One region of the Bradyrhizobium algeriense genome, then DNA from elsewhere that is predicted to be linked to it. Evidence: predicted binding sites of a transcription regulator. Region 1 holds the regulator's gene; each other region holds the start of a gene.
What was found. Region 1 encodes PhoB, which activates phosphate uptake and scavenging genes when phosphate is short. Its sites were predicted from a motif close to TGTCATNNANCTGTCAT; they were not measured.
Positions count from the first base shown of each region.

Region 1 (7,991 bases):
GTTGCCGGCAATGTCGGCCAGACCAAGAACGCGATCGGTTATGTCGAATATGCCTACGCCAAGCAGAACAAGCTGACCTATGCGGCGATGATCAACAAGGCCGGCAAGACCGTGCAGCCGACCATCGCAGCGTTCCAGGCGGCCGCCTCCAACGCCGACTGGGCCAAGGCGCCCGGCTACTACGTGATCCTTACCGACCAGCCCGGCGAAGCCTCCTGGCCGATCACCGCAGCGACCTTCATCCTGATGCACAAGGCTGCAACCGACAAGGCAGCGTCCCAGGAAGCCATCAAGTTCTTCAAATGGTCGTTCGAGAGGGGCGCCAAGATGGCCGAAGAACTCGACTACATCCCGATGCCGGAATCGGTCGTCAAGCTGATCGAAAAGACCTGGTCGGCCGAGATCAAGAGCTGATCGGGCCTGCGCCTCGCAACACGATCGCTCAACCCGGGGTGTCCGGGGTTGAGCACCCCTCTCGGGACAGGAGAGGCAAGAACAATGCGCGAGCCGAAAAAGCCGTGCACCGAAGTCCGGGTCATTGGGCTATAGTAAAGGGGATTGGGCGTGGCAGAAATGGCGGTTGATAGCGACGCAATGGAGGCTGCCGGACCTTATGATCGCGCAAGGGCTCTCAGCGCGTTCAAGCTCGGCGACGTCACCTTCTATTGGATCACGCGCGCCTGCGCGATCTCGGTTCTCCTCATCCTGGGCGGCATCATCATTTCGCTGATCGTCGGCGCTTGGCCCGCCATCCGCGAATATGGCGTAGCCTTCCTGTGGACGCAGCGCTGGGCGCCGTCGGCCGATCCGCCTGTTCTCGGCGCGCTCGGCCCGATCTACGGCACGCTGATCACCTCCGTGATCGCGATGATGATCGCCATTCCCGTCGGCCTCGGCATCGCGATTTTCCTCACCGAGATCTGCCCGATCTGGCTGCGCCGCCCCATTGGACTTGCGGTCGAGCTGCTCGCCGGCATTCCCTCGATCATCTACGGCATGTGGGGCTTCTTCATATTGGGCCCGTTCCTGGCCAACACCTTCCAGCCCTTCATGATCAGCGTGTTCGACGGCGTCCCCGTGCTGGGCACGATCTTCGCCGGTCCCCCGTCCTATCTCAGCCTGTTCAACGCCGCGCTGATCCTTGCGATCATGGTGCTGCCCTTCATCACCGCGATCTCGGTCGACGTCTTCAAGACGGTGCCGCCGGTGCTGAAGGAAGCCGCCTATGGCGTCGGCTGCACCACCTGGGAAGTCGTTCGCAACGTCGTCATCCCCTACACAAGGGTCGGCGTGATCGGCGGCATCATGCTGGCGCTTGGCCGCGCGCTCGGCGAGACGATGGCGGTCACCTTCATCATCGGCAATTCGTTCAAGATCCAGTCCTCGATCTTCGCGCCGGGCACCACGATCTCAGCCGCCATCGCGTCCGAATTCGCCGAGAGCGACGGGCTGCATCAATCCGGCCTGATCCTGCTTGGTCTCTTGCTGTTCGTTCTGACGTTCTTCGTGCTCGCAGCCGCGCGGCTGATGCTGATGCGGCTGGAAAAGAAGGCGGGGAACTAGCACCATGAACCCGATTTACGCATCCCGCCGCCGCAACAATATCATCATCAAGTTCCTGTGCCTGGGAGCTGCGCTGTTCGGCGTGACCTGGCTGGCGCTGATCCTGTTCACGCTGTTCTACAACGGCCTTGCCGGCTTGAATCTTGCCGTCTTCACCCAGGATACGCCGCCGCCGGGTTCGACCGATGGCGGCCTGCGCAACGCCATCATCGGCTCGATCATGATGACCGTGATCGGGGTCGGCATCGGCGCGCCGCTCGGCCTGTTCGCCGGCACGTACCTCGCCGAATACGGCAAGCACGACAGGCTCACCTCGGTGATCCGCTTCATCAACGACATCCTGCTGAGCGCGCCGTCGATCATTATCGGCCTGTTCATCTACGGCGCCATCGTGGTGCCGATGGGCGGCTTCTCGGCCTTTGCCGGCTGTCTGGCGCTCGCCGTGATCGTGATCCCCGTCGTGGTGCGCACCACCGAGGACATGCTGGGGCTGGTGCCCAATCCGCTGCGCGAGGCGGCCTCCGCGCTCGGCCTGCCGCGCTCGCTGGTGATCCGGCGGATCGCCTATCGTGCGGCCCGCTCAGGCCTGATCACCGGCGTGCTGCTCGCCACCGCCCGCGTCGCCGGTGAAACCGCGCCGCTGCTGTTCACCGCGCTTTCGAACCAGTTCTTCAGCCTGGACATGACCAAGACGATGGCCAACCTGCCGGTCACCATCAACAACTTCGTGCAGAGCCCCTATGTCTACTGGAAACAGCTCGCCTGGAGCGGGGCGCTCTTGATCACGCTCACCGTACTTGCCCTGAATATTGGCGCGCGCATTCTCGGCGCCGAGAGGACATCCAAATGACCGATCTCTCCGTATCCGTGAGTTCCGCGAGCGGGCCCGTTCCGCAGGTGGCGCTGCCCGAGGCCGCGCCCAAGGTGACCGCCCGCGGCCTGAACTTTTACTATGGCGACCATCACGCGCTGAAGAACATCAACCTGACGCTCGGCACCCACCGCGTCACCGCCTTCATCGGCCCGTCCGGCTGCGGCAAGTCCACGCTGCTGCGGATCTTCAACCGGATGTACGATCTCTATCCCGGCCAGAAGGCGACCGGGCAATTGATGCTCGACCAGACCAACATCCTCGACCCCAAGCTCGACCTCAATCTGCTGCGGGCCCGCGTCGGCATGGTGTTCCAGAAGCCGACGCCGTTCCCGATGACGATCTACGAAAACATCGCCTTCGGCATCCGCCTCTATGAGAAGATCTCCAAGTCCGAGATGGATGGCCGGGTCGAGAAGGCGCTGCGCGGCGGCGCGCTGTGGAACGAGGTCAAGGACAAGCTGAACGCCTCGGGCCTCTCGCTGTCCGGCGGCCAGCAGCAGCGGCTCTGCATCGCGCGCACGGTCGCGGTGCGGCCCGAGGTGATTTTGTTCGACGAGCCGTGCTCGGCGCTAGACCCGATCTCGACCGCCAAGATCGAGGAACTGATCCAGGAACTGGCGGAGGATTACACCATCGCCATCGTCACCCATAACATGCAGCAGGCGGCCCGCGTCTCGGACAAAACCGCCTTCATGTATCTCGGCGAGCTGATCGAGTTCGACGACACCAACAGGATTTTTACCTCGCCGAGCGATCGACGCACCCAGGACTACATCACCGGCCGGTTCGGTTGAGGAGATAACACATGGCTTCTGAACACACCGCCAAGGCATTTGACAGCGATCTTCAGGAATTGACCCGCCTGGTCGCCGAGATGGGCGGCCTGGTCGAGCGCATGATCACCGAATCCGTCGATGCGCTGATCCGCCGCGACGTCGCGCTCGGCAAGCGCGTTGTCGCTGCCGACGTTGAAATCGACCGCCTGCAGCATGCAATCGAGGAACGCGCGGTGCTGACCATCGCGCGGCGCCAGCCGATGGCGATCGACCTGCGCGAAATCGTCGGCGCCATGCGGGTTGCTACCGATCTGGAGCGGATCGGCGACCTCGCCAAGAACATGGGCAAGCGGGTCGCCGCGCTGGAGAACGATTTCCAGCCGCTGAAGCTGATCCGCGGCCTCGAGCACATGACCGATCTGGTGCAGTCGCAGGTCAAGTCGGTGCTGGATGCCTATGCGGCGCACGACCTGCCGGCGGCTATGGCGGTCTGGAAGGGCGACGAGGAAGTCGACGCCATCTGCACCTCGCTGTTCCGCGAACTCCTCACCTACATGATGGAGGATCCGCGCAACATCTCGTTCTGCATTCATTTGATGTTCTGCGCCAAGAACATCGAACGGATCGGCGACCACGCCACCAACATCGCCGAAACCGTATTCTACATGATCGAGGGACAGCAGATGCTCGACCAGCGCCCCAAGGGCGACATGACGACGTTTGCGACCACGATACCGAATAGCTGAGGGATACAAGAATGAGCGCGCGCATAATGGTGGTCGAGGACGAGGAAGCGCTGACCACGCTGTTGCGCTACAACCTCGATGCTGAAGGCTATGACGTCGAAACCGTCGCCCGCGGCGACGACGCCGATACGCGGCTGAAGGAGCGCGTGCCGGATCTCGTCGTGCTCGACTGGATGCTGCCGGGGCTGTCAGGCATCGAACTCTGCCGCCGCCTGCGCGCCCGGCCGGAGACCAAGCAATTGCCGATCATCATGCTCACGGCACGCGGCGAGGAGAGCGAGCGGGTGCGGGGCCTGGCGACCGGCGCCGACGATTACATCGTCAAGCCGTTCTCGGTGCCGGAGCTGCTGGCGCGGGTGAAGGGCCTGCTGCGGCGGGCAAGTCCCGAGCGGCTCGCCACCGTGCTCACCTATGGCGACATCGAACTCGACCGCGAAAAACGCCGCGTCGCGCGTTCGGGCCGCTCCATCGATCTCGGCCCGACCGAGTATCGCCTGCTGGAATTTTTTCTCGAGCATCCCGGCCGCGTCTTCAGCCGCGAGCAGTTGCTCGACAGCGTCTGGGGCCGCGACATCTATATCGACGAGCGCACCGTTGACGTCCATATCGGCCGCCTGCGCAAACTGCTCAACCCGGGCCGCGAACAGGACCCGATCCGCACCGTGCGCGGCGCGGGTTATGCGCTGGATGACAGGTTTGCGAAGGTGGAGTAGGGCGCGACCGAAGTCAGCCCCGCGCAAGAACGATATCGAAATTCAGAACGCGATGGTCTGCTCCATCTTCCGATGGAAGTGGCTCTGCAATCAGCAGATCGGGACGCAGCGCAGCGTTGAGCAGCCTGTCGCAGGCATTGAGCGGCTCGCCGGGAAAATACATCTGGGTGATCAGCCGCTCGAATCGGCCGTGAACTTCGAAGTGGATATGAGGCGGGCGCATCCAATCTGGACCTGCGGGATAAGCTCCAGGCTTGACGGTTTTGATCCGATAGACGCCGTCGCTATCAGATAGAATGCCGACGCAACCGACAAAGTGGGGATCGAGCGGCGCAGGATTTAGGTCGTTGGCATGCACGTAGCGGCCAAAGCTGTTGGCCTGCCAGATCGTGACGGGTACCCCGCGAACGGGTTCGCCGTCGAGATTGAGCACCCTCCCTGTGACCTCGATGATTTCTCCCTGCGCACACCCCTCGAAACCCTTGACCGAGGTCAGGTCGGCCTGTGAGGCCGGCGTCTGCCCGGTCGGGAAGTAGGGACCGAGAATCTGGTCCGGTGTCCGGTGCAGCCGCGTGCCCGTTGAGTTGTCCATGACCCCCTCAATCTTCTGGCGTAAAGCCGGAGGCCTGGACAATTGGGGCCCAACGGTCGAAATCGGATTTGATCAGTTGCGCAAATTCCTTCGGCGTTTGGCCGGCGGGATCTACGGAAAGCTTGGCCAAGGCCGTTTTGAAGGCGTCGGTGTTCACCACCGCGCGGATCGCCTCATTGAGGCGGTTCACCGTTCCGGCAGGCGTATTTGCCGGAACGAAGACGCCAAACCACTCGTTGGCTTCGAGCGCGGAATATCCGGCCTCCCGAACCGTCGGCACATCGAGAAGCAGCGGGGATCGTTGCGATCCAGTTGTCGCCAGTGCCCTTATGGCGCCGGATTGCACATGCGGCAGTGCAGTGCCGATTGGATAGATCGTAGCGGCGATTTGACCGCCGATCAGATCCTGAATGCCGCCGGGGCCGCCATAGGGCAGATGCACGAATTCGAACCTGCCCGCTTTGGCCAGGCTCACGCCGGTGAAGTGCAGCATCGACCCGGCCGCCGCCGTACCGTAGGTGGCTTGCTTGGGATTAGCCGCGCACCATTTCACGAAATCGGCCAGCGTCCTGACGTCGGCAGGCACCATCGGACCGATGGTGATCAGAAATGGAAAGGAGCAGACTGTGGTGACGGGAGCGAAATCCTTGAACGCATCATAGCCCAGCGACTTGTAGACGTGGGGAAATACGGCGAAGCTGGAGGCGGGCGTCAGGATCATCGCCGTGCCATCGGCCGGGCCGCTTTTCAGCGCGCCGAGCGCCAGACGCCCGCCGGCGCCGGGACGATTGTCGACGATGAATGAAAGTGATTGATCCTTCATTCCCTCAACGAGCCTCCTCGCAATCACGTCGATCGCGCCCCCCGCACCGAACCCCACCAGCATCCGCGAAGCTGTCTGGGCGCTCGCCATGCGGATCGCGTCGGGGACAATGGCGGCGAGGCCGCCCGCGCACGCCATCGATACGAATCTTCGCTTCGTGATCATGTGATCGTCCTTCTCCAGCGAATTTGTCCGGTCGGTCATCATCGAACCGCCGCCAACTCTGGTCGACCGGGGCATTATCTGGTAGACCGAAAATTGCGGCATCCCTGTAACCGCTGGGTTAAGCCCGAATGGACTGGTCGGATCGAATTGGCCGCCGCATCAAGTTGCGGGACCTTCATATTGTGATGGCGGTTGCCGACACCGGCAGCATGGCGAAGGCGGCTGCCAGGCTCAGAATTTCACATCCTGCCGTCTCCAAGGCGATATCCGAAATTGAAGGCACGCTCGGCGTGCGATTGTTCGATCGAGGCTCGCAGGGCGCCGAACTCACGGCCTATGGCGAGGTGTTGCTTCGATGCGGCATCAATGTCTTCGACGAGATGCAACAAGGCCTTCGCTCGCTCCAACATTTGTCCGATCCAAACTCGGGCGAGGTGAGGGTGGGATGCACCGACATCATTCTGCACAGCCTGGTGCCGGCTATCGTGCGGGAATTTTCCAAGGCACATCCCGGCGTTCAGCTTGACGTGAAGCTGACCAATCCGGGTGGACATCAAATTCAGGAACTGCGCGAGCGCAAAATTGATCTGCTGATTACGAGAGCCACGGGACAGCACGAGGACTTCCATTCCGAAGTCCTGTTCGATGAACCCTTTGTCTTCGTTGTGGGGGCGCAAAGTGAATTGGCGCGAAAGCGCCGAATTGACCTCACGGACATCATTAAGGGCAATTGGGTCCTGCCACCCTATGACAGCGCGCCAGGCGCGCTCGTTGGCGAGGTATTTCGAGCGAATGGCTTTTCGCCACCGAAGCCGTTGGTCAAAACGATAGCTATTCAGCTCACCGTGTCGCTTATTGCGAGCGGAGAATTTGTAGGAATTCTTCCCATGTCCGTCGCGGCATTAAGCGCGCATCAAGCCGCTTTGAGGGTTTTGCCGTTAAAATCGGCGGGCCCACGGATTTCGGCCGAAATCGTATTTTTGAAGAATCGAACGCTTGGCCCTGCGGTCGCGTCGTTTATCGATTGCACGCGGGAAGTCACGAAATCGCTTGTCCGCGTGCGGCGTTGATTGTTGAAACGGGCTGGCGCACCAGCCAAACCTGACCACGAACGTCTGTGGTTATGGGTCCCGGCTCAAGGCCGGGACGATAGCAACTACCTCGTCGGCTTCGGCTGCTGCCTGCGCCGGTCGGCAGCCGGCTGATACGCAACGCGCGAGTGATGCGCGCAATAGGGCAGGCCCGCGAGTGCCTTGCCGCCGCAGAAGAAAAATTCCGGGCTTGAGGGATCGCCGACCGGCCAGTGGCAGGTGGCTTCGTTCAGTTCGAGCAGCGACAGCCGCTGGCTCATAGGCACCACATTGTCGACGGCGATCGGATCGGGCTCCATCTCGACCTCGAAGGCATGCGCCAGCGCGGTGTTGCCGCGCGAGACCGGGCGCGACACCCGCATCATCTGCTGGGCCGGACGCGCCTTGCGCTGCCGCGGGGCGGCCGAGGAGGGGCTCTTGGCGCGGCCGGACAAGCCCAGCCGGTGCACTTTGCCGATCACTGCGTTTCGCGTCACATTTCCGAGTTCCGCGGCGATCTGGCTGGCCGATAATCCGGCTTCCCAGAGCTTTTTCAGCTGCTCGACGCGATCGTCGGACCAGGTCAATACCGTCATCGTATTCTTCCCTTCGCATCGCGCCGGCCAATCAGGGGCAGCGCTGGCGACGTCATTCGTCTCTAAAATCCCT
Region 1 covers NZ_JAZHRV010000001.1:7,756,553-7,764,543, forward strand. Annotated here, with positions in the region: gene pstS (phosphate ABC transporter substrate-binding protein PstS) at 1-414, shown strand, start outside; gene pstC (phosphate ABC transporter permease subunit PstC) at 565-1,563, shown strand; gene pstA (phosphate ABC transporter permease PstA) at 1,568-2,413, shown strand; gene pstB (phosphate ABC transporter ATP-binding protein PstB) at 2,410-3,231, shown strand; gene phoU (phosphate signaling complex protein PhoU) at 3,243-3,959, shown strand; gene phoB (phosphate regulon transcriptional regulator PhoB) at 3,971-4,672, shown strand; gene V1286_RS37190 (protocatechuate 3,4-dioxygenase) at 4,686-5,264, opposite strand; gene V1286_RS37195 (tripartite tricarboxylate transporter substrate-binding protein) at 5,272-6,291, opposite strand; gene V1286_RS37200 (LysR family transcriptional regulator) at 6,381-7,322, shown strand; gene V1286_RS37205 (GcrA family cell cycle regulator) at 7,409-7,918, opposite strand.

Region 2 (7,991 bases), 5.1 Mb from region 1:
CTCGTTCCTGCTGCAGGCACAGGCTTCCAAGGCCAAGATCGTCGGCATGGCGAACGCCGGCGGTGACACCACCAACACCATCAAGCAGGCCGCGGAGTTCGGCATCGTCGCGGGCGGCCAGAAGCTCGCGGGATTGCTGCTGTTCATCAATGACGTTCACTCGCTCGGCCTCAAGGTGGCGCAGGGCCTGAACTTCACGGAAACCTTCTACTGGGATTTGAACGACGGCACCCGTGCGTTTTCCAAGCGCTTCTCCGAGCGCATGAAGAACAAGGCGATGCCGTCCATGGTGCAGGCTGGCGTGTATTCTGGCCTGATCCACTATTTCAAGACGATCGATGCGATGGGTGGCAATCCGCATGACGGCGCCAAGGTGGTGGCGAAAATGAAAGAGGCGCCGACCGACGACCCGCTGTTCGGGAAGGGCACGATCCGCGCCGACGGCCGCAAGCTTCATCCGGCCTACCTGTTCGAGGTCAAGAAGCCTTCCGAATCCAAGGGACCGTGGGACTATTACAAGCTGGTCGGAACGACCCCGGCAGACCAGGCCTTCCGGCCGCTTTCGGAAAGCGTTTGTCCGCTGGTAAAGAAGTAACAACGACAGCCCGCCGGCGCCGTGCCGGCGGGCTTCCTCTCGCGTCCCTGCGCGATTCCGCGTCTTAAACGAGATTGAGTGCGAAACCGATGCAAGCTCTATACGCCCAGCTTTTGGTGGGATTGATCAACGGATCGTTCTACGCGCTGCTCAGTCTCGGGCTCGCCGTGATCTTCGGCATGCTCAACATCATCAATTTCGCCCATGGCGCGCTCTACATGATGGGCGCGTTCTGCGCATATTTCCTCCTGCATCTGACCGGCATCGGATATTGGTGGGCGCTGTTGATCGCTCCCATCGTGGTCGGCATCTTCGGCATGATCCTGGAGCGGACCATGCTGCAATGGCTGGCCGGCCTCGACCACCTCTATGGCCTGTTGCTGACCTTCGGCATCGCGCTGATCGTGCAGGGCGTGTTCCAGAACTATTTCGGCTCATCCGGGCTGCCCTACGCGATTCCCGATTACCCGCAGATCGGCGAATGGCGCGGTCTGCAGGGCGGCATGAATCTCGGCTTCATGTTCCTGCCGGTCTATCGTGGCTGGGTGGTCATTTTCTCGCTCGTCGTCTGCATCGCTACCTGGTACCTGATCGAAAAGACGCGGCTTGGCGCCAATCTGCGCGCTGCGACCGAAAATCCGACCCTGGTGCGGGCGTTCGGCATCAACGTGCCCAGGATGATCACGCTGACCTACGGGCTCGGCGTCGGCCTGGCCGCGCTCGCCGGCGTGCTGTCGGCGCCGATCAACCAGGTGCGGCCGCTGATGGGCGCCGACCTGATCATCGTCGTGTTCGCGGTGGTGGTGATCGGCGGCATGGGATCGATCATGGGATCGATCATCACCGGATTTGCACTCGGCGTGATCGAAGGATTGACCAAGTATTTTTATCCCGAGGCTTCCAACACCGTGGTGTTCGTCCTGATGGTGCTGGTGTTGCTGGTGAAGCCTGCGGGACTGACCGGACGGGCGGCCTGACATGAGCGCATTGACTGACGACACACTGCCGGTAACGCCGCGCGCGATGCGCGACGAGATGATGGTATTCGCGGCGATGGCGGTGCTGCTGGGGCTGGTGCCGCTGACCGGCATCTATCCGTTCTTCGTGATGCAGGCCCTGTGCTTCGCGCTGCTCGCCTGCGCGTTCAACCTGTTGATTGGCTATGGCGGCCTGCTGTCATTTGGCCACGCGATGTTTCTGGGAACTGCGGGCTACTGCACGGCGCATGCGCTCAAGGTCTGGGGTGTGACGCCGGAAATCGGAATTCTGGTCGGCGTCGCCGGCGCTGCCGCGCTTTCGGTCGTGACCGGCTTCATCTCGATCCGCCGGCAGGGCATCTACTTCTCGATGATCACGCTCGCGCTGTCGCAGCTCCTTTACTTCATCTACCTGCAGGCGCCGTTCACCCATGGCGAAGACGGCATCCAGGGCATTCCGCAGGGCTATCTGTTCGGGATATTCAATCTCGCCAAGCCCACGGTGCTTTACTACGTCGTGCTGGCCGGTTTCCTCGGTGGCTTCCTCCTGATCTACCGCACCATCAACTCGCCGTTCGGCGAGGTGCTGAAGGCGATCCGCGAGAACGAGCCGCGCGCGATCTCGCTGGGCTACAAGACCGACCAATACAAGCTGCTCGCCTTCATCCTTTCCGGGACCATTGCGGGCTTTGCCGGTTCGCTGAAGGTGTTCGTGGCGCAGAACGCCTCGCTCACCGACGTGCACTGGACGATGTCGGGTGAAATCGTGCTGATGACGCTGGTCGGCGGCCTCGGCACCATTTTTGGGCCGGTCGTCGGCGCCTTCGTCATCATCGCCATGCAGCAATATCTGGCCGGGTTCGGGCAGTGGGTGACGGTGATCCAGGGCGTCATCTTCGTCGCCTGCGTGCTGACCTTCCGCCGCGGCGTGATCGGCGAGATCGCGCATTATTTCCGCCGATCCCTGTAAAACGGCCGGTTTTGGCGCCTCACAAAGCAGTGGATGACCCGGTTGCCGGGTCGCCTCGTGGCGCGCTTTTCCCTCGAATGGTCTATGACAGTTTTGTGACAGGCCGCCCGGGCGGCCGTTTCTGAAGACGGAAAAATGCCCATGCTGCGCTGGTTTCGTGCCTTTTTGCCCAAGGAGGAGCGGTTTTTTGAACTGTTTGCCCGCCACGGCCAGACGGTCGTGCAGGGCGCGCTGGCGCTTCAGGACATGCTGCGCGGCGGCGACGAAACACCGGTGTTCTGCCAGCGCGTCAACCAGTTCGAAAATGACGCCGACGGCATTACCCGCGAGGTGCTGACGGCGGTCCGGCGCACTTTCATTACCCCGTTCGACCGCGGCGACATCAAGAACCTGATCACGGCGATGGACGATGCGATCGATCAGATGCAGCAGACCGCGAAGGCGGTGGTGCTGTTCGAGGTCCGCACGTTCGAGCCGCCGATGCGCGAGATCGGGACGCTGCTGGTCGAGTGCGCCAATCTGGTCGGTCGCGCGCTGCCGCTGATGCAGTCGATCGGCAACAACGTCGCGATGCTCACCGCCATTACCGAGGAAATCGGAAAGCTGGAGGGCCGCATCGACGATCTCCACGATATTGGATTGAAGGAACTGTTTCTCAAGCATCGCAGCGGCAACTCGATGGATTTCATCGTGGGCGCCGAGATCTACAAGCATCTTGAGAAAGTATCCGACCGCTTCGACGACGTCGCCAATGAGATCAACTCCATCGTGATCGAACAGGTATAGGGCAGGGCCATCACGTGGATGCCACCCTCGCTCTTCCGGTTCTGGTCTTCCTGATCGCGGTCGCGCTGCTGTTCGACTTCCTCAACGGCTTGCACGACGCCGCCAATTCGATCGCAACGATCGTATCGACCCGCGTGCTGCGCCCGCAATATGCGGTGCTCTGGGCCGCCTTCTTCAATTTCATCGCCTTCCTGGTGTTCGGGCTCCACGTCGCCAATACGATCGGCACCGGCATCATCGAACCTGATATCGTCGATGCCACCGTGATATTCGCGGCACTTGTAGGCGCCATCGTCTGGAACCTGATTACCTGGGCGCTCGGAATTCCCTCGTCCAGTTCACACGCGCTGATCGGCGGGCTGGTCGGCGCGGGGGTCGCAAAAGCCGGAATTTCGGCGGCGGTCTGGACCGGTCTGTCGAAAACGCTGCTGGCGATCGTGCTGTCGCCACTGGTCGGGTTCCTGCTGGCGCTGGTGCTGGTCGCGATCGTGTCCTGGCTATCGGTGCGCTCGACGCCGTTTGCGGTCGACCGCGCCTTCCGCATCCTGCAATTCGTCTCGGCGTCGCTCTATTCGCTCGGCCATGGCGGCAACGACGCGCAAAAGACCATGGGTATCATCGCGGTGCTGCTCTATTCGCAGGGTCATCTCGGCGCGGACTTTAACATCCCGTTCTGGGTCGTGATTTCCTGCCAGGCGGCCATGGGCCTCGGCACCCTGATGGGAGGCTGGCGGATCGTCCGCACCATGGGGCTGCGGATTACGAAGCTGACGCCGATGCAGGGTTTTTGCGCCGAAACCGGCGGGGCGGCGACCCTGTTCATGGCGACCTTTCTCGGGGTTCCCGTATCCACGACCCACACCATTACCGGCTCGATCGTCGGCGTCGGCGCGGCACGGCGGGTTTCGGCGGTGCGTTGGAACGTGGCGAGTTCGATCGTCTATGCCTGGGTGATCACCATTCCGGCTTCCGGAATCGTGGCGGCGCTGACCTATTGGGCGGTGCTGTTGCTACGCTGATCCGGTGACGAGTTTGAGCCCGACGATGCCGGCCACGATCAGCGCGATGCAGGCGAGGCGGGCGGCGGTGGCAGGCTCGCCGAACAGTGCGATGCCCAGGATTGCCGTTCCGACCGCGCCGATGCCGGTCCATACCGCATAGGCGGTTCCGATCGGCAGTGATTTCAGGGCAAGGCCGAGCAGGAGGATGCTGCCTGCCATGCATGCGAGCGTCAGGACGGACGGAATGAGCCGTGTGAAACCTTCGGTATATTTGAGGCCGATCGCCCAGCCTATTTCCATGAGGCCGGCGACGAACAACACGATCCAGGCCATCACGACCCTCCGAACCAGGCAGGGCCGTCCCCGCGGATGAGCTGTGAAATTGGAAGGCCGTCCTTCCGCTGCCGATATGGGACTGGCCCTCGGCCTCTGCAACCACCAAATGAGGCTTGATTAGCCCGGTTTTCCCTGCCAAACGCTCGAGCCTCATGTCCGACATTGCCGTTTCAGCCGAATCGCCGTCCCGCTCGCCACTGTCAGATGAAGTGGCGCGCCGCCGTACGTTTGCGATCATCTCCCACCCGGACGCCGGCAAGACCACGCTGACCGAAAAGCTCCTGCTGTTCGGCGGCGCCATCAATCTGGCGGGACAGGTCAAGGCCAAGGGCGAGCGGCGCAATACCCGTTCCGACTGGATGAAGATCGAGCGCGAGCGCGGCATCTCGGTCGTGACGTCGGTGATGACGTTCGAGTTCGAAGGCTTGGTGTTCAACCTGCTGGACACGCCGGGCCACGAGGACTTTTCCGAAGACACCTACCGGACGCTGACCGCGGTCGATTCCGCCGTCATGGTGATCGACGCCGCCAAGGGCATCGAGGCGCGGACGCGAAAGCTGTTCGAGGTGTGCCGGCTGCGCGACATTCCGATCATCACCTTCATCAACAAGATGGACCGTGAGAGCCGCGATACGTTCGAACTTCTGGACGAGATCGAAAAGACGCTGGCGCTCGATACCACGCCAATGACCTGGCCGGTCGGCCGCGGCCGCGATTTCCTCGGCACCTACGACGTCGTCAATGGCGGCGTGCGCCTGCTCGAAGGCGGCGGTGCCAAAACCGGCGCGACCGAGCAGATCGACATCGCCGATCTCGCCGGCCGCAACGCCAATCTCGACGTCGCCGAGATCAAGGATGAGCTCGCGCTGGTATCCGAAGCCTGCAAGCCGTTCGAACTTGAGGCATTTCGCGAAGGCCACCTGACGCCGGTCTATTTCGGCAGCGCGCTGCGCAATTTCGGCGTTGGCGACCTGCTGGAAGGTCTCGGCAAGTTTGCGCCTGCGCCGCGCGCGCAGGATTCGAACCTGCGCAAGGTCGAGGCGGCCGAGCCGCGCATGAGCGCCTTCGTGTTCAAGATCCAGGCCAACATGGATCCGAACCACCGCGACCGCATCGCGTTCGCGCGGCTTTGCTCTGGCAAGCTCAGCCGCGGCATGAAGGCGAAGCTGGTGCGCACCGGCAAGAACATGAGCCTGTCCAGCCCGCAATTCTTCTTCGCCCAGGACCGTTCGGTGGCTGATGAGGCGTTTGCCGGCGACGTTGTCGGCATTCCCAATCACGGCACTTTAAGGATCGGCGATACGCTGACCGAAGGCGAAGACATCACCTTCGTCGGCGTTCCCAGTTTTGCGCCGGAAATCGTCCGCCGCGTGCGGCTGACGGATGCGATGAAGGCGAAGAAGCTGAAAGAAGCGCTGCAGCAGATGTCGGAAGAGGGCGTGGTGCAGGTGTTCCGGCCGCGCGACGGCGCACCGGCGCTGGTCGGTGTCGTCGGGCCGCTGCAGCTCGACGTACTGAAAGCGCGGCTCGACGCGGAATATTCGCTGCCGGTGGAATTCGAGGTCTCGGAGTTCCAGCTCGCGCGCTGGGTCTCATCCGACGACCGCAAGAAACTCGACGCCTTCATCGCCGCCAACGGCTCCGGCATCGCCGATGACGTCGATGGCGACCCCGTGTTCATGGCCAAGAACGAATTCTATCTCGGCTATACCCGCGAACGGGCCGAGGGGATTACCTTCTCCAACGTCAAGGACGTGAAGAAGAAAGCGTAAGACGGGCTCGCCTTTCGCGCCAACCTCCGCTGTCGTCCTCCGCGAAAGCGGGGGACCCAGTACGCCGCGGCTTCTCGGTAAAATCACTATGGTCTCTGGAATACTGGATCGCCCGCCCCAGTGCGCAATTGTGCACAGGGCAGGCGATGACGGGTGGGGTTTCGCCTCGGCCTATCCCGCTCATGCATCCAGTGGATGCCTGCATGCACCGTTAGCGAGCGTGAAACCCCTTGCGCCGGATCGGCATCCGTAAAAGTATCCACTGGATGCTTATGGAAACAGGGAGGCAACAAGCCATGACTGATCTCGCGACCTATTTCCGTTCCGGCCCGGTCGGCACCATCGTAATCGACGACGGCAAGGCCAATGTAATGTCGCTTGCGATGCTCAACGCCCTGCACGGGGCGTTCGACCAGGCGGAAAAAGACAAAACCGTTGTGATCCTGAAAGCCCGCGGCAAGCATTTTTCCGGCGGCTTCGACCTCAACGTATTTGCCAAGGGCAGCGCCGAGGATCAGTATCTGATGCTCAAAGCGGGTGCCGAACTGGCGCTACGTATTCTCTCGTTCCCGACACCTGTCGTGGCGGCCTGCCAGGGTAACGCCTATCCGATGGGCGCCTTCCTCATCATGTCCGGCGACCACCGCATCGCCGCCGAGGGCGACTACCCGGCGGATGCGCTGGAGCGCAGCGCCGAGGAGGCTGCGCAAAAGCTCGCCACGCTCAACATGGCGGCCCACGCCGCCACCAAGGCGCGGGCGAGGGGCGCCGTGATCAAAATGATCCGCGACATGATCGACGAGGATATCACGCCGCAATATGGCGAGGACCGCATTGCCCGGCGGGCGTCGGCCTGAGACGCAAACTTCGACCCGTCCGGTGGTGGTGTTGCGTCCCGTGCCTTTGTATGAAGGAGGCATGACGGTGAAGCCACGCCGGGCGACCTATCGCCATGGCAATCTGAAATCCGCAGCACTGAAGGCTGCCACACGCCTCGTGGCGGCGGCCGGCCACGAGCAGTTAAGCCTGCGCGAGGTCGCGGAGGCCGTCGGCGTCGCGCATCGCTCGCTGTACAATCATTTCGCGGACCGCGAGGCGCTGCTTGATGCGGTGGCGACCGAGGCCTATACCCGGCTCGCCGCCATCCTCGTCAAGGCGGACACGCCACAGGACTACACCGCGAAATATGTCCGCTTCGCCCTGGCCAATCGCGCGCTCTACGCCCTGATGACCAGCCGCCCGCACGCGACCATGAAGCACAACCCGCCGCTGCAGGCTGCGGTCCACAAGGTCATCACCCAGGCCATGCGGATATTCTGCCAGGATATCGAGAGCCCGGCCGAACGCCGCCGCGCAGTGATGAAGGTCTACATCACGCTTTATGGCGGCATCTCGCTCTATACGGCCGGCGTCCTCGACCAGCCCAGCGAGAAGGCCCTTATTGCGGAACTGTCGGCCATGAACGCGGGGATGTGAACGCCGTCAGCCTTGATAGCGCCTCTAGCGCGCATCAGCTTAGTCGGGTCGACCGTGAGGACCCCACTATATGTTCCG
Region 2 covers NZ_JAZHRV010000001.1:2,610,168-2,618,158, forward strand. Annotated here, with positions in the region: gene V1286_RS12785 (ABC transporter substrate-binding protein) at 1-595, shown strand, start outside; gene V1286_RS12790 (branched-chain amino acid ABC transporter permease) at 685-1,572, shown strand; gene V1286_RS12795 (branched-chain amino acid ABC transporter permease) at 1,574-2,542, shown strand; gene V1286_RS12800 (DUF47 domain-containing protein) at 2,684-3,328, shown strand; gene V1286_RS12805 (inorganic phosphate transporter) at 3,343-4,347, shown strand; gene sugE (quaternary ammonium compound efflux SMR transporter SugE) at 4,339-4,662, opposite strand; gene V1286_RS12815 (peptide chain release factor 3) at 4,818-6,437, shown strand; gene V1286_RS12820 (enoyl-CoA hydratase-related protein) at 6,734-7,294, shown strand; gene V1286_RS12825 (TetR/AcrR family transcriptional regulator) at 7,356-7,913, shown strand; gene V1286_RS12830 (hypothetical protein) at 7,984-7,991, shown strand, end outside.
Region 2: V1286_RS12800 (DUF47 domain-containing protein) is a predicted target of PhoB. The motif match lies at 2,627-2,643, and genes of this name have one in related genera.

Region 3 (7,991 bases), 2.0 Mb from region 1:
CGCGTCGATCAAATTATACAAGCAGCTAGTCGGGAACATTGGGACACCACAGCAATTATGGCGGCACCTTCAGGAGACAATGTCGGAGGCGCCGGAAAACATGCCGAAAATCCGCCGTCTGCGAGACGCCTTCTCACCATGAACGGCAGCCGGATCGACAGCCGCGAGCTGTTCGCGACCGAGCGCGAAATCATCATCGCGCACGGCGAGGACAATTATCGCCTGCGGCTGACGTCGCAGAACAAGCTGATCCTGACCAAGTGAACCAGGTGAACCGGCAATGACATTATGTCGCATGCTCGCACTGTCGGCCGCCGCGGGCTGCTTCCTGCTCGGCAACGTCGCGCTCGCCGCAGGCATTACGGTGCATGATGCCCGTAACCGCGACGTCACGATCTCAGATCCCGTGCGGATCGTCTCGATCGGCGGCGCGATCACCGAAATCCTCTACGCGCTGGGCTTCGAGGACCGCCTCGCCGGCGTGGACTCCACCAGCTTCTATCCACCCGCGGCGCTGCGCGACAAACCGAATGTCGGCTACATGCGGCAGCTTTCGGCCGAGGGCGTGCTCGGGCTCAATCCCTCGCTGGTGCTCGCGGTACAGGGGTCCGGGCCGAAGGAAACCATGGACGTGCTGGAGGCGGCCAACGTGCCGCTGGTGCTGGTGCCCGAAACCTTTTCGGAAGCAGGCCTGATCGACAAGATCAAGCTGGTCGGCCACGCGATGGGCGCGGACAAGCGGGCCGAATGCCTGACGGAAGTCGTCACCGGCGATCTGGCGCAACTGCGCGAGCTGCGCGCCAAGGTGACCAAGCCGGTGCGCGTGATGTTCGTGATGTCACTGCTGAACGGCCGGGCGATGGCCGCGGGCCAGAAGACCGCCGCCAACGAAATCATCGCGATGGCCGGCGCCGTCAACGCGATCGATGGCTATGACGGCTACAAGATCATCAATGACGAGGCGATCGTGGCTGCAAAGCCCGACGTGGTACTGTCGATCCAGCGCGGCAAGGACTCGGTGGACGCCGAAGCCGTATACGTCCATCCGGCCTTTGCGCTGACCCCCGTCGCGGCCAACAAGAGCTTCATCTCCATGGAAGGCCTCTACCTGCTCGGCTTCGGGCCGCGCACGGCGGCGGCCGCACGCGATCTCTCGATCAAGCTGTATCCGGCGCTGGCGCCGCAGGCTGAGAAATTCAAGCCGGCGGCACTCTCCGCAAACTGCCGGCAGTGACGGCGCTATCCGACAGCACGGAACGGGCGAAGCGCCGCAGCGGATACGCGTTGCGCCCTCCTGCTTCGCTGACCCTCCTCTGTCTGCTGGCGGCACTTGCCGGTGCGGCGCTGGTCGCACTCACCATGGGCGCCGCCGGCATTCCGCTGGCGCGGCTGCCGGCCGCGCTCGGGCTGTGGGCTGACGCCGCACCCGGTCCAACGCTCGCGCGCGACCAACTCGTGCTGTGGTCGATCCGGATTCCGAGGATTGCTGCGGCGGCGATGGTGGGCGCTCTGCTCGCGGCATCCGGCGCGATCATGCAGGGGCTGTTTCGCAATCCTCTGGCCGATCCTGCCCTCGTCGGCGTTTCCTCCGGCGGCGCGTTCGCAGCCGCCGCGGCGATCGTGTTCACCGACAGCCGGTTCGGCCAGAGCCTCCACTTTATGCAGAATCAATTGTTGCCGCTCGCAGCCTTTATCGGTTCGCTGGCAACGACGATCATCCTCTACTCCATCGCCAGCCGCTCGGGACGGACGTCGATTGCAATCTTCCTGCTGGCGGGAATTGCGATTGCCGCCATCGCCAATGCCGGCGTCGGGTTACTCGTGTTCATCGCCGACGATCGCCAGTTGCGCGACATCACGTTCTGGATGCTGGGCTCGCTGAGCGGCGCAACCTGGCCCAAGCTCGCCACGCTGGCGCCGGTGCTGGCACTCGCCTTGATCGCCTGCGTCTCGATCGCGCGCGGGCTCGATGTGCTGGTATTGGGCGAGGCCGAGGCGTTCCACAGCGGCGTCGATGTCGAGCGGCTGAAGCGGATTTCGATCGTGCTGGTATCGGCGATGACGGGCGTTGCGGTTTCGGTCTGCGGCGTCGTCGGCTTTGTCGGCATCGTGGTGCCGCATCTTTTGCGGCTGTTAATTGGCCCAGCGCACCGGCTGCTGCTGCCGGCCTCGATGCTATTCGGTGCGGTGCTGCTGGTGGGCGCCGATACGCTGGCGCGAACCATCGTGGCGCCCGCGGAAATGCCGATCGGCATCCTGACCGCGGCGATTGGCGCGCCGTTCTTCTTAGGGATGCTGCTCCGCCAGCGCGGGCTGGTTTCGCTATGACCGCCATCCTCGAAGCGCAATCGATCTCGATGGTGGTCGGCGGCGCCACGCTGGTCGACGGCATCGATCTGAAAATTGCAGCCGGCGAGATGGTCGCGATCGTTGGCCCCAACGGCGCCGGCAAATCGACCCTGCTGCGGATGCTGTCCGGCGATCTCCGCCCGACGCGCGGGCAGATCAAATTGAAGCAGCGCGACATCCATCTCTATCCGCCGCGACAGCTCGCTTATCACCGCGCGATGCTGTCGCAGCATGTCAACGTCACCTTCCCGTTCACGGTCGAGGAGATCGTCCATATGGGCGCAGGCGACACCGGCCGCGCCGCCGCGCAACGGCTGGTCGATGCCGCTCTCGACGAGGTCGGACTCGCGCATTTCAGTCACCGGCAATTGCCGACGCTTTCCGGCGGCGAGCAGCAACGCACGCATTTTGCCCGCGTTCTGGTGCAGCTCGCCTGCGGCGAACAACAGCACGGCCCCGGCCTGCTGCTGCTGGACGAACCGACCTCCAGCCTCGACATGCGCCACCAGATCGATCTGGTGGAGACGGCAAGAGGGCGCGCTCAGAATGGCACAGCCGTCATCGCCGTGCTGCACGACCTCAATCTGGCGATGCGTTTCGCCGACCGGATCGTGCTGCTGCATCGCGGCAAGCTCGCCGTCGACGGCGGCCGCACTGACGCGATCACGGCCGAGACCATCCGCCGGATTTTTGAGGTAGACGTCACGATCGACTACACCGATCAGGGCGTGCCGTTCCTGCTGCCGCAAACCATGCGGCCCGCAGGCCCGCCCTAGAGCCCGGTTCTGATTGAATCAGAACCGGCTCCAGGTTTTTGTTTTGACGCGTTTTCTTGACGCGAACCGGGGCCCACTTCGCTGGAAAGCGCTATGACGGCATAACGCCGCATGGCTTATCCAACGGCGTTACAGGTTCTTCACAGAACTGTCAGCCGACTGTAACAGCCGCTCCGCAAGACACAGCGCACCACCATTCACGGGAGATCCGCCATGCGCGTGTCATTGCTCTGCTCCGTCGCGTCGATATTTCTGGCCAGCGCTGCATTTGCGCAAGGCGAAGGCGAGTTTCCCGCCACGCTGAAGTGCCACGCCGTGCTGCCGGCGCAGAGCTTCATCGATGCGCCCACGGACGCGCCTGACGATCTCAAAACCGCCGGCAAATACACCACCGGCAAGCGCGTCGACACCGTCGGCAGCGTGATGGGCAAATCCTACGAGCGGCCGACCGGCGTATCGCTGCCGTTCAAGGGCCAGCCGCTGCAGGGCCATTCTGGCATCAAGGTGATGCCGGACGGTTCGTTCTGGGTGCTCACCGACAACGGCATGGGCTCGCGCTACAACTCGGCCGACTCGATGCTCTATCTCAACCGCCACAAGATCGACTGGGCGACCGGCAAGATCGAGCGGCAGGAAACCATCTTCCTGCACGATCCCGACAGGAAGGTGCCGTTCCGCATCCTGCATGAGGACACCGCAAAACGTTATCTCACCGGCGCCGACTTCGACACCGAAGGCTTTCAGATCATCGGCGACACTTTCTGGATCGGCGACGAGTTCGGGCCGTATGTGCTGAAGGCCGACAGGATGGGCAAGATCCTGGCCGTGTTCGACACCATGGCTGACGGCAAGCCGGTGCGCTCGCCCGACCATTGGTCGGTGCAGTCGCCGGGCGCACCCGGCGCGAGCTACACCACGGTCAATCTGCGCCGCTCCAAGGGCTATGAAGGTTTTGCCGCGTCGAAGGACGGCAAGTTCCTCTACGGCCTGCTGGAAGGCCCGCTGTGGGATACCGAGAAGAAGGATTTTGAAAAGGTCGACGGCAAGGAAGCCTCGCGGATTCTCGAATTCGACGTTGCCGCCGGAAAATTTACCGGCCGCTACTGGCACTATGCGTTCGAGCAGAACGGCAACGCCATCGGCGACTTCAACATGATCGACGCGTCAAGCGGCCTGATCATCGAGCGCGACAACGGCGAAGGCACCGCGGACAAGGCCTGCCCGCAGGGTCAACGCGGCGAAAACTGTTTCCCCGATCTCGCCAAATTCAAGCGCGTCTACAAGGTAGAATTCTCCGACGCCAATGTCGGCAAGCCGGTGCGCAAGATCGCCTATATCGACCTGATGAAGATCAAGGATCCCGACAAGAAGGCGCGCAAGCCGCTCAACGACGGCGTCTTAACGTTCCCGTTCTTCACCATCGAGAATGTCGATCGCGTCGACGACACCCATATCATCGTCGGCAACGACAACAATTTGCCGTTCTCGTCGAGCCGCGATCCGAATAAGGCCGACGACAATGAGTTTGTGCTGTTGGAAGTGGGTGAGTTCCTGAAGGCGAAGTGACGCTGCCCCTTCTCCCTCTCCCCGTGAAGAACGGGGAGAGGGAGAAGTCCGTGGCGAGCACTGCCGCATAAGCACAGAGCGCCCTACCCCGCCGGCACCATCACCACGCCCTTGTCCTTCGGCCAGCGTATCCGCCAGGCGAAGTTGATGTCCCTGACCTCGCCCGCCTTCGCCTCAAAAGCCCATTCCAGCACACCGCGCCTGTCGCGGATGTTGCTCGCAGTCGGCGCTGTCGTCGACGGCAACATCTCGACCACGATGTCCTCGTTCTCGCTGACCGGCAACTGATCCTCGATCGCGATCCGGATCGGGAAATCATGCCCGTTGCGCACATTGGTCTTGAACGCGCGTTCATCGGTCTTCGACGTCGTCACGATCAAGCCGGCCGAGCCCTCGTTGCGTTTGACGACGGTGCGCTCGATCTTGATCTTGTCGTCGGCGCCGAACCCGAGCCGAACGGTTTCGTCCTTGCTGGCGGCGGCCATCAGCCCGCGGCCGACGAAGACACCGTCGCGATAGATCGAAACCCGGCCGGGCAGCAATGGCGCGTCCTCGGTCTGCTTGAAACTTGCTTCCAGGAACGCGGTCGGATCCAGCACCGGCGCCGCGCGCACGGCGAGATCGGGCGCGATGGTCGCGGTGGAGACGCGCAGGCTCTTGGCGCCTTCGCTGGCGCCGAGGCTGACGCGACCGGGAATCTTGAACACCACCTGGAAGCCGCTGACGTCAGCCGCGGCCTGTTGCTCGGCCGCCTTCTCCATCACCGGCTCCTCGGCTTTCCCCCCGCTAGCGCGGAACTGCCTCGACCTCTCCGGAGCTGGCGCAGCCAAGTTCATCGCAGTATCCGATACGGAGCCCGCGGCCATCGGGCGCGGTACTTGCGGGTATTGAACGACGAGCGACTTCAGGTCGGGCACGTTGCCGCCGCGCGCGGTGCGCACGGTCGAGACGCTGAGCGCGACATTGGACCAATCCTCGCCGGTGTTTTGGGTGATTTCGGCGCGGCGCACCAGTTCGAGCGCAGGCTTGCGGTCCTTGGCGCCGGTGTCGAGACGGGCGTCGTAGAGCGGCGTCCAGCGCGCGTTGCGCACGGCATAAGTCACGCGCAGCGTCGCTTTCGTCGCGGCGGCTGCCGCGAGCTCGATCCGGACTTCCAGTCTGCTCGGCGGCTTCTGCGCCCGGTCCTGCTCGAGACGCGCGATTTCGCGGTCGAGCTCGCGCTGCTTGCGCCCGGCGTCGCGGATCGCGGCGTCGGCGCTGGCGATTTCATCGCCGACCGCGGCAAAGGCCGCGCGCCATTCGGAAATCGGCCGCGCCTCACCCTTGTCGCCGATGCCGGTCGGAGAGGTATCCGCAAATCGCTCGGCGAATTTGCGCCGCGCGGTCGCGGCATCGATCGCGCCTTGCAAGTTGGCGCGCTCGTCCTTCAGCGCCTCGATGCGCTTGTCGAGTTCGGGCAGGTTGACCGGCGGCGCCGCGCGCGGCGGTTTTGCGTCGATCGCGCCGATCGTGAGTTTTGCGCCGGCTTCGCCCTCGACCCTGAGCGATGACGGATCCAGCGCGAGCGGAAAATCCTTGAGAACGGCGAAATTCTCGCCCGCCGGCAGATCGAGCGAGATAATCCGCGTGACGCTGGCGCCATCGGGATAGACGGTGACGGCATCCACCGCCGAACTGGCGGCCAACTCAGCCGCCCGCACCTCGCCCGCGCCGAGCGCCGTGAGCAAGACGAGGCTCGTCGTAGAAAAAACGTTCGCAATCAACCGCATGGATACCCTCCTGAACCGTTCGCCGGATGGCGACGCGCAACAACGCCCACCACTCCCGGTCATGAGACGCAGCGAGGGAGAAACTGGTTCGATTGAGATTTCCATGTGGCTTCGCCGCGGCGGGACCGCGGCGAAGGATAAGCAATCCCCTCTCCGAAGGGAAAAGAGCGATGCGCGGTTAGAACACCAGCGCCTTGGCCTGCTTCACCTGGGGCAAGGCTTGCACCTTGCTCAGCACGTCCGCCGGGACCGGCCCGTCGATCTCGACCAGCGCGATTGCGTCGCCGCCCTGCTTGGTGCGGCCGAGGTGGAAGGTGGCGATGTTGATCTGGGCCGCCCCAAGCAGGCCAGCAAAGCTGCCGATGAAGCCGGGCTTATCCTCGTTGGTGACATAGATCATCGACTTGCCGAACTCGGCATCGACCCGGATGCCCTTGATGTCGACCAGCCGCGGCTTGCCGTCGTGATAGACGGTGCCGGACACCGAGCGTTCCTGCCGCTCGGTGGTGACAGTCACCGTGATCAGGCTTTCGTAATCGCTCTGCGCCGCGCGCACGATCTCGTCCACCACCATGCCACGCTCCTTCGCGACGACCGGCGCGGAGACCACGTTGACGTCGCCCAGCATCGGCCGCAGCAGGCCCGACAGCACCGCCGAGGTGATCGCCTTGATCTTCATCTCGGCGACATGTCCCTCATAGGTGATCTGGACTTTCAAAATTCCGCTCTCGGTGAGCTGGCCCGCGAACGAGCCGAGCTTTTCGGCGAGCTCGATGAACGGTTTCAGCTTCGGCGCTTCTTCGGCCGTGATCGAGGGGAAGTTCACCGCGTTCGAGATCGCGCCGGTCAAGAGATAATCCGACATCTGCTCGGCAACCTGCAGCGCCACGTTCTCCTGCGCTTCCGTGGTGGAAGCGCCGAGATGCGGCGTGCAGATCACGTGGGGATGGCCGAACAACACGTTCTTGGTGGCGGGCTCCTCGACGAACACGTCGAAGGCGGCGCCTGCGACATGCCTGGAATTCAGCGCGTCGAGCAGCGCCTGCTCGTCGACCAGGCCGCCGCGCGCGCAGTTGATGATGCGCACGCCCTTCTTCATCTTGGCGATCGCCGCCGCGTCGATGATGTTCCTGGTCTTCTCGGTCAGCGGCGTGTGCAGCGTGATGAAATCGGCGCGCTTGAGCAGTTCGTCGAGCTCGACCTTCTCGACGCCAATGTCCTTGGCGCGCTCCGGCGACAGGAACGGGTCGAACGCGATCACCTTCATGCGCAGGCCAAGCGCGCGGTCGGCGGCGATCGTGCCGATATTGCCGCAGCCGATCACGCCCAGCGTCTTGCCGGTGATCTCGACGCCCATGAAGCGGTTCTTCTCCCACTTGCCGGCCTGGGTGGAGGCGTCGGCTTGAGGGATTTCACGCGCCAGCGCCAGCATCAGCGTGATGGCGTGTTCAGCCGTTGTGATCGAATTGCCGAACGGCGTGTTCATCACGATGATGCCCTTGGCGGTCGCCGCCGGTATCTCGACATTGTC
Region 3 covers NZ_JAZHRV010000001.1:5,773,424-5,781,414, forward strand. Annotated here, with positions in the region: gene V1286_RS27805 (hemin uptake protein HemP) at 58-264, shown strand; gene V1286_RS27810 (heme/hemin ABC transporter substrate-binding protein) at 281-1,234, shown strand; gene V1286_RS27815 (FecCD family ABC transporter permease) at 1,285-2,328, shown strand; gene V1286_RS27820 (heme ABC transporter ATP-binding protein) at 2,325-3,125, shown strand; gene V1286_RS27825 (esterase-like activity of phytase family protein) at 3,339-4,691, shown strand; gene V1286_RS27830 (mucoidy inhibitor MuiA family protein) at 4,775-6,460, opposite strand; gene serA (phosphoglycerate dehydrogenase) at 6,639-7,991, opposite strand, start outside.
Region 3: V1286_RS27825 (esterase-like activity of phytase family protein) is a predicted target of PhoB. The motif match lies at 3,275-3,291, and genes of this name have one in related genera.

Region 4 (7,991 bases), 420 kb from region 1:
CCACCACCATTCCGCGAACCCGGCCAACCACCACAACCGGAGGAGCTGCCGGGCAAGATGCCGGATGAGTTACCGATACGCGGGCCGAATGGCCCCCACACACCCAATCCTGCCACCGATCCGGGTGCCGGATGAATACTTCGCCTGAACGCGCAATGAATAATGCTGCATGCAACCCATTGTGCTTATGAAATAAAAACCATCCGACCATTTGTAGGCCGCCACAATCCGGCCTAATGATTAGCCGTTCAATCGACCAACTGACATGCCAATGAAGGCCGCTCCGTTGCTGTCAGGCCTATTCCGGGGACCAAGGACATCATGACAAACCTCCGCATCCTGCTGCTCGCCACGACTGCCTTGACGGCGACGCAGCTCGCGACCTCCGCATCGCATGCGCAGACCGCACCGCTCGTCGTGGCGCAAGCCAAGGAAGAGGTCGGCCCCGACGGCAGACCCAAGGCGCCGCCGAAGGGCGCTCCGCCGCCGGCTGCCGCGCCGAAGGCGCCGGCTCCTCCACCGCCCCCGGCCGCAGCACCTCCGCGTCCAGCAGCGCCGCCGCCCCCGCCTGCTGCGGCTCCGCCACCGCGCCCGACGCCACCCCCGCCGCCTCCGGCGGCCGCGCCCCCACGCCCGACACCGCCTCCTCCGCCTCCAGCGGCTGCGCCTCCGCGGCCGACGCCTCCGCCTCCGCCCCCGGCTGCCGCGCCGAAGGCCCCGACTCCGCCTCCGCCGCCCCCGGCGGCCGCACCTTCGCGCCCGACGCCGACGCCACCTCCGCCGCCAGCAGCAGCGCCTGCGGCGCCGAAGCAACCGGCCGCACCGGCACCGGCTCCGACCCCGCCGCCGCCTTCATCCCAGAAGGCGACGCCTTCGCCTGTGCCGCCACCGGCCGCCGGCACCAGGCAGCCACCCGCGCCTGCCGCCACACCGGCGGCACCCGCGCCAGCGGCATCGCCGACGACCGCGCCTCCGCCCGGCGGAAGCACAGCCGCGCCGCCGCGTCCCGGTGCGACACCGCCTGGCGCACCGACCGCAACACCTCCGGCCGCGGGTGCCCCGACGGCCGCGCCAACCGCCCCGACTGGCCGCCCCGGCGCGCCCCCAGCTGCGGGCCAAGCCACTCCGACGCCTCCGGCCGCCGGAGCGCCACCGGCGCGACCCGGTGCGCCGACAGCGCCGCCGGCTGCGGGGGCTCCAGCCGCGCCGCCCGCCGCGGGAACTCCACCCGCGGCTCCCGCCGGCGCCGCGGCGCCAAGTGTCGTCCCCGGCACGCCAGCCGCAGCGCCCCCGCCCGGCAGGGCGCAATTCGCTCCGCCGACGGTTGCACCGGCGTTCCGGGCCGCACCCACGGTCACAACGCCACTACCGCCACCGCCACAGCCACGGCGTGAAAACCTGACGCCGCTCGCGATCGGCGCGGGCGTCGTCGCAGGCGCCGTGGCCGGCGCGACCATCGCCAACATGCACAGCCAGCGACGGGAGGTCACCGAGGGCGGCCGCACGGTCTACTATGAGCCGGACCGCGTCATCATCCGTGACCCGAGCGGACAACAATACGTCCGCGGCAACGATCTCTATCGCTTCCGCTATGGTGCGCGCGACATCCAGACCCAGACCGTCGGCGGCGAAACCCGCACCGTCGTAGTCCGGCCGGATGGCAGCCAGATCATCACCGTGGTCGGCAGTGACGGGCGGCTGCTGCGCCGCATCCGCCGGGACGACCGTGGCCGTGAGATCATCATCATCGACAACAGCTACCGCGATCCGCAAGCAGTCGGCGGCTTCTATGTCGATCTGCCGCCGCCAGTGGTCAACATGCCATACGACCGCTACATCGTCGCCGCGGACGAAGCACCCCCGGAAGTGATCTACGAAACCCTGAGGGCGCCGCCGGTGCAACGGATCAACCGGCGCTACTCGCTCGACGAAATCCGCTACAGCCCAAATGTGCGGATGCAGATGCCGAGCATCGACGTCAACTCCATCAACTTCGCGACCGGTTCGTGGGAGATCCCGCCGGACCAGGCGGCGAAGCTGCAGGTGATCGCCGACGGCCTGAACCAGGCGATCCAGGCCAACCCGCGCGCAGTGTTCCTAATCGAAGGTCACACCGACAAGGTGGGCTCCGACGTCGACAATCTGTCGCTGTCGGACCGCCGCGCGGAATCCGCCGCAACGCTGCTGACGCAGCAGTTCAACGTGCCGGCGGAGAACCTGACCTCGCAGGGTTATGGCGAGCAGTATCCGAAGGAGCAGATCGACGGGCCGAGCGAGATCAACCGGCGCGTCACCATCCGCAACATCACGCCGCTGCTCAATGGCGGGCAGGCCTCGCTGCCGCCGCCCCCGCCCGGCACCGCGCCGCCGCGCTGAGGCGGCTCGTCACCAAATGAAAATGGCCGGGAGCAATCCCGGCCTTTTTTTGTTTCACGCGCTGAGTGCCCGCGGCGTGACGCAGGCCTCGCAAATGGCCGCGGCGTGCCGGTGATCGGTGCCGCAGCAGCCGCCGAGAATCCGCATCTTCGGAAACGCGCTCCGAAGCGCCACGTAACGCCGGCCGAGATCGATCGGGTCACCGGCATCGAGCGTCTCGGATTCGTCGAGCTCGGCATGGCTCTTGGTCGAGGCGTTGGCCCTGACGCCATGGATCCGTTCCGTCCAGGCTTCACCCATTTGCAACGCATCTTCGAAATGCGTCGGGTGCGCACAGTTGATCAGGAAGTATTCGGGCGCACCATCGGTCTCGCGGTCCACGGCCTCGATCGCCTCACGCAGCGTCTCGCCCTTCACCAGACGGCCATTGGTCTCCACAGTGAACGAGATCGCCGCCGGTATCGCGAGCGCCTTCGCGGCGCGTGCGACGCCGATCGCTTCATTGATGCTGGTGAGCGTATAGGCCGTGACCATGTCGGCGCCGCCCTCGACGAAGGCCGCGATCTGCGCCCCATGATAGGCCTCGGCTTCCGCAGCCTCCATGTTGCCTGCCTTGTAGCCGTCGCCGCGTGGGCCGATCGCGCCGCTGATGACACAGGGCGCGTCCGGCCTTTCCCAACCCGCGCGCAACTCCCCGAGCAATGCGATCGAACGGACATTGATCGCCTTGAGAGCTGCCGCATCGTAGCCAAGCTTCACGCCCCAATCCGGATTGGCGCGCCACGTCGGGCTGTCGAGCACGAAGCCTGTGCCGTGCTCGCGCGCCACCGCGAGATAGCTCGCGTAATACTGCTTCAATTGCTGCCAGCCTTCGGCGCTGTCGAGCAGCACGAAGGCGGCGAAGTGCGGCAGTTCGATTCCCTGGTGGAAGATCAGCGTCGTTTCCATGCCGCCATCGGTGAGGAAAATGCCGCCGCGCCGCTGCGGAAGATCGTCTCGGTATTTGGCCATTTCAACATCTCCGTAACCGTTCAAGCTGTCGGTAGGTCTTTCCCGCCCCGGTCTGGGTCGGGCGATGTTGGTGCCTCATAGTGTCGCGGCTTCCTAGGCGGCCCGCGGTGCGGATGAACCTGAAGCTGCAAAATGATACGAATTCAAATGGTTGCGGCTGAGGCGCAAAACCGCCGCGCCGTCGGCAATGGGAGAAACCGTACCGTGAGTCCAGTTTTAGAAAAGCGGATGGGAAAGGGCGAGGCAACGCGCGAGCGAATTCTCGAGATTGCCGAGGCCGCCGTACTCGCCAAGGGATTTGGCGCGACCTCGATCGACGAAGTGATCGCCGAGGCCGGGCTTACCAAGAGCGGCTTCTTCTATCACTTCAAGGATAAGAATGCGCTCGCCCGCGAGATGCTTCGCCGCTATGTCGCGACGAATGATCATCTGTTCGACGAAATCTTCGCGCGCGGTCATCAGCTTTCGGACGACCCGCTGCAGGCCTTCCTCATCTCGCTGAAGCTGCTTGCGGAGACGATGTCCGACCTGCCGAACGGCCATCCCGGCTGCCTGATTGCCAGCATCTGCTATCAGGAACGGTTGTTCGATCGCGAAGTGCGCGAACTGACCGCGCGGTCGGTGCGGGACTGGAACGCGCGCTTCCGCGGGATTCTCGACGGAATCGCCGCGGTGTATCCGCCGAGAGAACCGGTCGATCTGGACGACGTCGCCGACATGCTGTCCTGCATCGTCGACGGCGCCATCATCATGTCGAAGACGCTGAACGATCCGAGCCGTCTAGAACGGCAGATCCTGATCTTTCGAAGCTGCGTCAAACTGATGTTTGCGCCGCCATCGCTTTCCTGACGCGACCGAAGCAGAGCCATCTTGCTCTACTTGCCCGCGGCTGCGAGGCCGAGCGCGTCCGCCATGATGCGGAATACATCGGTGTTGTCCATCGAGCCATGGACCCGGTCGCTGCCGGGGCCGGTCGCCGTCAGGATCACGTCCTCTCCCGAATGCACGCTGGCGCCCATCATCGCCGGCAGATTGCCGAGGCGCAGCACGGCCCCCGCGACATCCTTGTACTTCTCGTTGATCTTGAAGGTACCCGGTGCATCACCCTTGACGCTTGGCTCGTTGGGATTGTCGAGCTTCGGACGGAAGGTTTCGTAATGGTCCGGAAGGCTCGCCGAGAAGATCGCGAGCCGCCGGCTGACATCGACGCGTGACGGATAGCCCTCGGCATCGGGAGCCGGATAGTTGGGGAATCCGGCTTTGTCGTAAGTGCCGACGCGCTCGCGCAGCGGCACGTTGGGCGTCGTGCTCATGTCGTCATTGATGGTTCCGACCAGGCTGTTCGGATGATTGTGGTCCGCCAGCACCAGGATCAGCGTGTCGTCGCCGCGCCCGCGCGCCCAGTCGCGCGTCTGGCGAACCGCGTTGTCGAGCATGATCGTGTCGTAGACGGCGCGCTCCATGTCGAGGAGATGCGCGTATTTGTCGATCATCCCGGACTCCACCATCAGGAAGAAGCCGGCCTCGTTCCTTGAAAGTACGTTCAGCGCCGCCTGCACCTGTTCGGTCAGGTCGGGCTGATCGGGAAACTTCTTGACCCCGCCGCCTTTGAGAAACTTGCGGTCCAGTGCGCCATCCATATTGCCGGTCGCAAACAGCCCGAGCAATTGGCGCGTGTCCGATTTCGCCGCCGACGCGTCCATCTCGGACTTCGTCATCGCCACCTGATAACCGGCGTCGCGAAAGCGGGCGATGTAGTCGATGTCGTCCTTGCGTTTGGAACCAGCCGCAGCCTTCGGCATGAAGTTCGCGCTGCCGCCGCCCATCAGGACATCCGGCTTGGCGGCGAAATATTGCTTGACGATCTCGTCATAAGCGGCACGGCGTCGGGTATGCGCCACCATCGCCGCTGGCGTAGCGTCCTCGACTTCGGTGTTGGTGACGATGCCGATCGCCAGGCCAAGCCGCCGCTTCGCCACGCTTGTTATGGTTTCGACACTGGGATCGTCGAACGCGCTTGCGGTCCGATCGGCGTAGACGCCCATCGCGTTGACGGCGGTCTTGTGGCCGGTGGCGTAGGCGCTGGCGGCGTTCGCTGAATCGGTGATGATCGAATCCGAGCCCGCGGTCGCCACCAGCGCCATGTGCGGCATGTCGTCGATGGCAAGCTTGCCGCGACTCTTACCCTCCGCAATCCCTTTGGAGAGGATGCGCGCGGCGACACGGTGGGCGGGCGACAATCCATCGCCGATGAACAGGATCACGTTCTTCGCCTTGCGCGGACCGGTATCATAAACCGTCCACACGACGCTGCGGCTGCGCGTACCGTCGCTGACCTCAACCGTGACGCTGCCGGGTTTCGGCAATGCGACATTGCGCAGGATCAGCGCCGACTGGTCCTTGCCATCTTCGCGATCGACGAAGCTTCCGCTCTGGCCGAACGCGGCGGAATATTCCGCCCCGTTGACCGTCACTTTCAGTTTTGCCGGGTCGACGCGATCGGGAAACTCGACCTTGAAATCGAAATGGGCACCGGCGAGGATTTCGGCGCGGTCGATCGGATAGATCGTTTGAGCTACTGTCGGCGACGCCGACAACAGGATGGCAGCGGCGGTTGCGGCAATTGGCTTGATCATGATCGATGCCCCGCGATCGTTGATGGCGCAGCGAACGGCGAGATTAGACGCCGCATGCGCGCGGCGCGGCGAGCCTAGCCGCGCAAAATGACGCTTCCATAACACAGGGAGTCGGCAGCCGGGCCGGGAGGAATCAAAGCCCCGCGGCATGATCCAGAAAAATTAAGGATACTCCCGCCCGATTCAGCCCTAGTCGCCCTTGTCGCTCTCAAGCTTGAAGATGTCGGAGCCTTCCGGGCTCGATAGCAAGCCTATCTTGCCGTAGAGATCCAGCTTGGCGCGGGTATCGGCAATGTCGAGGTTGCGCATGGTCAGTTGGCCGATGCGGTCCGCCGGCGTGAACGCGGCATCCTCCACCTTCTCCATGCTCAGCCGCTCCGGCTGATAGGTCAGGTTGGGGCTCTCGGTGTTGAGGATCGAGTAGTCGTTGCCACGGCGCAGCTCGAGCGTCACCTCGCCGGTGACGGCGCGCGCCACCCAGCGCTGGGCGGTTTCGCGCAGCATCAGGGCCTGGGAATCGAACCACCGTCCCTGATAGAGCAGCCGGCCAAGGCGCATGCCGCTGATCCGGTATTGCTCGATGGTGTCTTCGTTGTGGATGCCCGTGACCAGGCGTTCATAGGCGATGTGAAGCAGCGCCATGCCGGGGGCTTCGTAGATGCCGCGGCTCTTGGCCTCGATGATGCGGTTCTCGATCTGGTCGCTCATGCCAAGGCCATGCCGGCCGCCGATGGCGTTGGCCTCAAGGAACAGCGCGACGGGATCAGCGAAGGTCTGGCCGTTCAGCGCGACCGGCTGGCCCTCTTCGAAACGCACGGCGACCTTTTCGGCCCGGACGGCACAGTCGTCGCGCCAGAACGGCACGCCCATGATCGGATTGACGATCTTGATGCCGCTGTCGAGGTGCTCGAGATCCTTGGCCTCGTGGGTCGCGCCGAGCAGATTGCTGTCGGTCGAGTAGGCCTTTTCGGCGCTCATCTTGTAGGCGAATCCGTTGGCGGTCATGAATTCAGACATTTCCGCGCGGCCGCCCAGTTCGTCGATAAACAGCTGGTCGAGCCAGGGCTTGTAGATCCGCAAGCTCGGATTGGTCAGCAGGCCGTAACGGTAGAACCGCTCGATATCGTTGCCCTTGTAGGTGGAGCCATCGCCCCAGATGTTGACGCCGTCCTCCTTCATGGCCGCAACCAGCATCGTGCCGGTCACGGCGCGGCCGAGCGGCGTGGTGTTGAAGTAGGCGATGCCGCCGGTCGAGACGTGGAAGGCGCCGGACTGGATCGCGGCGATACCTTCGTGGACCAGTTGGGTGCGGCAATCCACCAGGCGGGCTTTTTCGCCGCCGAACTCCAGCGCCTTGCGCGGAATCTCGTCGTAATCGGCCTCGTCGGGCTGGCCGAGATTGGCGGTATAGGCAAAGACGCGCGCGCCCTTTTGCTTCATCCAGAGCAGCGCCGCGCTGGTGTCGAGACCGCCCGAGAAAGCGATGCCGACTTTTTCCCCTTTGGGCAGGCTTTTCAGAATCGTACTCATCGAGCTTCCAATCGGTCGAAATGGCGGATGCCGTTATAGCGTTTTCAAGCGAAGTGGATACCGGTTTGCGTGAAGAAAACGCGTCAAAACAAGAATCTAGAGCTTCGGTTCTGATCCAATCAGAACCGCTAAGCTCTAGCGGCTTGAGGGCGCGAATAACAAATTTCGCGCTGGTGGGCACGCGTTTAATGGCTCTTTTTAATAGCCCTTGGCGGCTCGGATCGGATTACCCCGCCTCGCGCCCGCGCCAGCGCTGCAACAGCCGGTAGCCGGGCCAGCCCCAACGCGCCAGCGCGGCCTCGATTTGCTCATCCGTCAGCCGGGTCGATGGCCAGCGGAAAATCCAGGCATAGGCCAGCCAGATCACGAAGAAGCTGACAAGGCCGGCGGCAGCGACGTCGGTAAAGAAATGCCCGCCGAAGGCCATTCGCAGCACAG
Region 4 covers NZ_JAZHRV010000001.1:7,338,000-7,345,990, reverse strand. Annotated here, with positions in the region: gene V1286_RS35280 (hypothetical protein) at 1-135, shown strand, start outside; gene V1286_RS35275 (OmpA family protein) at 322-2,376, shown strand; gene V1286_RS35270 (homocysteine S-methyltransferase family protein) at 2,431-3,387, opposite strand; gene V1286_RS35265 (TetR/AcrR family transcriptional regulator) at 3,616-4,236, shown strand; gene V1286_RS35260 (alkaline phosphatase) at 4,263-6,023, opposite strand; gene argG (argininosuccinate synthase) at 6,213-7,553, opposite strand; gene V1286_RS35250 (phosphatase PAP2 family protein) at 7,780-7,991, opposite strand, start outside.
Region 4: V1286_RS35260 (alkaline phosphatase) is a predicted target of PhoB. The motif match lies at 6,111-6,127, and genes of this name have one in related genera.